2 regions of the Paenibacillus sp. PastF-3 genome follow, and region 2 is predicted to be linked to the other one. Evidence: riboswitches for the same ligand, from Rfam matches in the RefSeq annotation. Region 2 holds a riboswitch; the other holds the start of a gene.

Region 1 (3,168 bases), on a different contig from region 2:
CCAGTCCTGCCATTTACTGCCCTGAGTTTCTATAGCCGCTTGTTTCCCTCGCTCATGAAGCTGGTTAATAAAAGTGCCCATCCCATCACCAATTAAAGCAGGATTACCTCCGGAAATCGTAACACAGTCGAAATTATCTCCAGCTATAGCTAAAAGTTCATTCATAATTTCATCCGAGGTCATCATTCGAACCTTGTCTTTCGCTGTGCCATCCCAAGTGAAAGAGGAGTCACACCAGCCACAGCGATAATCGCAGCCATAGGTGCGGACAAACATCGTCTTCACACCAATCACCGCACCTTCACCTTGAATAGTCGGCCCAAACATCTCAATTACGGGAATCTTACTCACAGTCACAGCCTCCATACAAGCGGTAAGAAGGTCCATCCTCAGGGATATCGTCAGCTAGTACTTCTGCCCAGGAGGTTGGAGTCTCCCATAGCTTTACAGCGTACAACGGCAACCCCGCTTGCTTAAGCTTGTAGGCAATGTATGAGGACATATTCTCAACTGTAGTCCGGAATGACAACAAGGCTACTTTGGAGCCAGTATTCATTAACGTCTCTAATACAGGTTCATTTCCCATAGCGAGAAAAGCATGATCTAGACGGTCTACTAGGCTTTGTTGCACAGTCGTCTTGATATCACTGAAGTCAATAACAAACCCTTCGTCTGAATGACCTTCCGCGATCATAGGTTTACCCTTAAGCACTACTTCGAGCTTATACGTATGTCCATGCAGATTGCTGCATTTTCCCTTGTGACCCACTAACTGATGCGCCGCATCGAACGTAAATATTTTGCAGACTGAGACCTCGTTAAGCATTAAGAACTGACCTCCATTCTCTCTGCCTCATATTGTTCAAGTCCACGCTGACGTAATAGACAAGCTGGACAAGTTCCACAGCCACTGCCAATTATGCCGTTGTAACAGGTTAATGTGTGTTCACGAACATAATCAAAATAGCCCAGTTCATCGGCCATCTTCCATGTTTCTTTTTTATCCAGCCACATCAGTGGAGTGTGTATCGCAAACTCATAGTCCATAGATAAATTCAGCGTAACATTTAATGATTTCACAAAAACATCACGGCAATCCGGATACCCGCTAAAATCCGTTTGGCAGACACCAGTGACGATATGGGAGTAATCCAGCTGTTTAGCTAGTATTGCGGCAAAAGATAAAAACAACAGATTCCGTCCGTCTACAAACGTACTAGGAAGCTCATCACCTTCGCCAGCAACAATATCAATATCTTGCCGAGTTAGTGCATTGGGTGCCAGCTGATTCAGCAGCCCCAGATCAAGGATATGCTGTTTTACGTTAAACTTAGCCGCTATTTCTGTAGCCACTTCGATTTCGGCCGCATGCCGCTGATTATAATTGAAGGTAACGACCTGCACTTCCTCAAATTGCTTCAAAGCCCAAATCAGGCAAGTGGTGCTATCTTGTCCGCCGCTGAATACGACGAGTGCTTTCTTATTCATCTAAATCTCTCCTTATCAACTTATTGGGATTAGCGGTTGTCCACTTTTTCCGGATAGAGGTCATGATTGATTAAGCGGTGCTCCGCTATCGCCTCATACTTCGTACCCGGTCTTCCATAGTTGCAATAAGGATCAATAGAGATGCCTCCACGCGGAGTGAACTTGCCCCACACCTCAATGTATCGTGGATCCATCAGTGCGATCAGATCATTCATAATAATGTTGACACAGTCCTCATGAAAGTCACCATGGTTACGGAAGCTAAACAAATATAGCTTTAATGATTTGGATTCCACCATTTTCTGCTCAGGAATATATGAAATATACAATGTAGCAAAATCTGGCTGGCCTGTTACAGGACATAAGCTTGTGAACTCAGGGCAGTTAAATTTAACAAAATAATCACGCCCAGGATGCTTGTTATCAAACACCTCAAGAATATCTGGATCATAACCAAACTGGTACTGCGTTCCCTGATTTCCAAGCAAAGTAACCTCTTGCATTTCCTCTTTCATTCTTCCTTCTGACACGACAAAAAACCCCTCTCTTTTCCTTCGGCCTTGGCCGGTAATGGAAAGAAGAACGAGATTTCGAAAACTTGGCTCCACTAAGAAGAAACGGTTGCAACGTCCCGATAAAGGAGCACATCCGCTTATATGATTTAATATACTCTTAGTTTTTTATAGAGGGAGTTCGCGAACCTCTCCTGCATCATCCGTGCAGACTTCTTCTTTAAGCATATTGCGTCTTGAACTATACCATGGGTAACCTGCTCCTGACAAGTTCTACGCTTTGCCTTAGCTTTTCCCTTGTCAAACAGTTGGAGTTTCCATGACTTCATTCACTCGATTTCCTGTTACCCTATACAGATCAGCGAACAGGTCCGGATTATTTCGAATAGAACTACGCATGTATAGATTCGGAAGCTCGAAAACAACACCAATTTGAGCATGAATTTCTTTTTTATGATGTTAAATATTCATGCCATTAATTAAAATTTCTCCGCTTGTAGACTGAAGTAGACCTGTCATCATGCACATTGTTGTTGTCTTCCCAGCACCCTTGGGACCTAGAAACCCAAAGGCCTCGCCCTTTTTTACAGCAAAAGTAATTCGTTCTAATATAGCAGAAATATGGATTCAAATCCTAAGAAAAGGGTAACTTAAACTTAATAATCTTCGAGGTAAGGGTGGGCTCATCTAATGGAACAAAGTATACAGAAACTTATGGACTGGATTAACAGTCATGTGAATGAAACTATTGTAATTGAAAAGAAAGAGCTTCGTGATCTGGATAAAATTCATTTTAATCTAGAGGCTGTTGAGTTTCGGAGTGCGGAGGATGTTATCGATGATTATCTAGGGAGTGCAATAATATTAAAAGGATTTGGCAGCACTTTAAACGCCGATGGTGAGCTAGTATCGTTACCACACTCCACCTATGACTTAGCTATTGACGGGCTTCGGATTGAGGACATAGGAGATCGTAAGGCGGAAATCACGACAGATCGAGCTATATATACCCTCTCAGTAAATTAAGCAAGTTGTAATAACAGCAAAAGAGCCCACAGTAAATCTGGGGCTCTTTCGATTTATACGATTAATAAGTTACTCTTCTCCAATGATCTCCACTTCAGTTTCCAGCTCCACACCGAATTTATCCTTCACAGTCGCCCTTACA
Region 2 (3,168 bases):
TCCTGCACGTGCTGCTTCGATCGAAGCATTGAGCGACAGCATTTGGATTTGCTTCGTAATTTCAGTAATACTATGAACGACTTCTCCGATCATTACTGAACGTTCGTTCATAACTTGTAGTTGCTCCAGCGACTGCAGGGAGGCGCGTTCAACATGGCGCATTTGCAGAACGGCGCTTTGGGCAATCTCATTACCGCCAATCGCTTCAGCGGAAGCTTCACTAATTTGCTCAGTGACTTCGGTGGCTGCTGAAGCAATATGCTGAATGCCGAAATTGATTTCTTCCATAGCTTTTGAATTATCTAGAGCGCTGCTCGCGATGGTTGTACTACCTCTTCCAATTTCTACAACAGAAGTACTAGAGTGGTCTGCCATTTCATTTAAGACCTCAACACGTTCTCTTAAAGAATTGGAATCGGTGACCACGGTGTTTGAGGTGACGAGTACATGTCCGATCATTTCTTTTAGGCGTAGGGTCATCGCTTGGAAGCTTCTGGATAGCTGAGCTACCTCATCACTGCCTTGAACCGTTAATTCCTCTGTGAAATCTCCCTCTGCAAGACGGGCACTGTAAGCTGCAAGTTTTGAGATAGGACGGGTTATCCGCATGCTCATAAACCAGGCGCCAGTTGACCCTATGATCAGCGTTAGCAGAGTGATCCCCGCGCTGGTCCACAGGATACTGTCAGTTTTTTCTTGAATAAAGCTTACATCACTGCTGATTCCGATAACCATCGTACTTCCGGGAATTCCGATATAAGCTGACTTATGTACACCATGCGAGTCCTTGTATGTATCGCTTAGTCCACTCTTTCCTTTAAGGGCTTGCTGCATTGCAGAGGATACCTTAACAATTTCCTCGGGCTTTAATTTTGCATCATGATCTACGGACAGAACCTCAGCTTCCTTGCCTTTTAGATTGAGTAGAAAAATAGTCTCAACCCCATGCTGCTTTCTCTTATCCTGAAAATAGAATTCAAGATTGGTGGCTGCTTGTTCGTTCTTCTTTAGTGCTTGCTGAGCATGCATTGTATTTATGTTCTTATATACGTCCTGAGCAGCTGCAGTTAGAATTTGATTGATTTGTGGCATGACATAGCTGTTGAAAATACTGGTGGATATAAAGTAGAAGCTGGTACTTAACAAAAGAGACGTGAGTAATAGAACTACAAATAATAAACGCGTAAATCTGCGACTGATCGACTGCTTGAAACGAAACATATTGTTCTCCCCCTTTTTATGGGCAGTGAAGCCCCATTTCTTTATATCCCTACCGACTGCTAGTGACTGGCAACCTGCAATATATTCCATAGTTATGTAATATATCAACTAAATGGATCGGGAATGAAGTGTTTGATACTATTCTATAGAATTAACCTCTGGATGAATAGTGAAAGTTTTAGTTTATAGAGCATATTTTTCTGAAAAAGATGAATTATTACTGACACTTTTATTTTTAGTTAATAAAAATGGGTATAAATACCCATTTCATAAATTGTTTATTTTTATGGATTGTTTGACGACAGTGTGATAGAGTATTAATGTTTTGTTCCAAAACTTAATGTAAGCCGCGGTTCGTAACCATCCCGCGTAAACAAAACTAGGAGGAGTTTAAGTAATATGTTTAATTTGTTGTGGGGAGTTTTATTTGTTATTGTCAATTTTGCTTTTTTTCTGCTCTGTTACCGCCTGTTCGGCAAAAGTGGAATGTATGCCTGGGTAGGTATCGCTACTGTAATTGCTAATATTCAGGTAGCTAAGACGATTGCTATGCCATTTGATATCGTGATGACACTCGGAAATACGATGTATGTCACTTTGTATATGACCAGCGATTTGCTTAATGAGAAGTATGGAAGAGCAGAAGCACGTAAAGCGGTTTGGTTTGGTTTCTTCACCTTGCTTATGACGACAGTCATTATGCAGATGGTACTAGTATTTAAGCCACAAGAGACCGATATTGCTCAGTCTTCTTTGGAGACGATCTTTGGGCTGATGCCTCGACTAGCGTTGGGTAGTTTAACTGCTTATTTCATTAGTCAGTTCCTAGATGTTCGGTTGTATTCCTGGATTCGCAAATATTACAGCACCTCAAGTCAGCTGTGGATCCGTTCGAACGGTAGTACGATGGTTAGCTCTTTTGTGGATACACTAATCTTCTGCACCATTGCATTTGCTGGGTTGTATAACTGGAGTGTGTGGTTTGAAATTTTGCTTACAACGTATCTGGCGAAATTCTTACTAACCGCAGTCGGCACACCTATCTTATATATCGCCCGAACTTTTACTTTTGCTGAAGATGGGGCATTATCATCCGCTCAAAAGAAAAATTAAACACAATACAGCCAGCGCGTACCGATCATAATCGATGCGCGCTGTTTGATTTTTCCAGTCGTAAGAGGCTTAATCGTTCCATATAAATATGTACATAAAATTAATATAAAGCTAAAATAAGCTATCGTAGCCATTCCAATTGTATCCCATGCAATTCAGAGGTGTGCATAATCGGTAGACACAGAAATTACGAACAGGTGTGATGAAGGATGAATCTAGTAGTTCCTATACTGCGTCATGCAGCACAGCAGCCCGACAGTATTGCCTTAACCCATAACCAAGCGGGTCATACTTATGCAACATTAGTACAAGCGATGCGGAGAATTGCGAATGGTCTACAGCAAAAGGGTCTGAGACATGACAAAATCGCTATTTTATCTACGAATCGCATTGAATTTGTTGAGGTTTTCTTGGGGGCTATTTATGCAGGCTGTGTTCCCATCCCTTTAGATCCCAAGTGGAGTGCAAACGAACTGCAGGTTATTATAGAGCAGTGCCAGCCGACAATGATTTTTGCCGAGCCGGAAGCTGCAAAGAATTTGGTCTTCAGGGAGCAAGCGATCCCAACAATGATTTTTACAAAAGATCGGACAGGCTCCTATGATCAGTGGCTGGATGCGCTGAAGCCAGAAGCTGAATTGGATGAGACGAATGAATTATTATTTATCGGCTTCACTTCAGGCACAACTGGACTGCCCAAAGGATATATGCGTACCCATTTATCGTGGTTAAAGAGCTTTGAGGTATCGAGTGCTGCCTTTAAATTGGACGCTATGAAGGATGTTTTAGCACCGGGTCCGTTTGTGCATTCGCTGTCCTTGTTCGCTGTAATGC

Evidence for each region. Region 2 has a riboswitch for preQ1 ahead of M2444_RS29320 (queuosine precursor transporter). Riboswitches for the same ligand answer to the same signal wherever they lie in the genome.
Region 1: another riboswitch for preQ1. It lies ahead of queF (preQ(1) synthase); the one in region 2 lies ahead of M2444_RS29320 (queuosine precursor transporter).

Annotation. Positions count from the first base shown of each region.
Region 1 covers NZ_JARXWM010000001.1:824,795-827,962, forward strand. The annotation lists gene queE (7-carboxy-7-deazaguanine synthase QueE) at 1-351, opposite strand, end outside; gene M2444_RS03775 (6-pyruvoyl trahydropterin synthase family protein) at 344-826, opposite strand; gene queC (7-cyano-7-deazaguanine synthase QueC) at 826-1,488, opposite strand; gene queF (preQ(1) synthase) at 1,518-2,003, opposite strand; PreQ1 riboswitch class I at 2,155-2,198, opposite strand; gene M2444_RS03790 (ATP-binding cassette domain-containing protein) at 2,460-2,627, opposite strand; gene ymzB (protein YmzB) at 2,691-3,026, shown strand; gene murB (UDP-N-acetylmuramate dehydrogenase) at 3,096-3,168, opposite strand, start outside.
Region 2 covers NZ_JARXWM010000022.1:94,875-98,042, forward strand. The annotation lists gene M2444_RS29315 (methyl-accepting chemotaxis protein) at 1-1,221, opposite strand, end outside; PreQ1 riboswitch class I at 1,565-1,610, shown strand; gene M2444_RS29320 (queuosine precursor transporter) at 1,621-2,334, shown strand; gene M2444_RS29325 (AMP-binding protein) at 2,544-3,168, shown strand, end outside.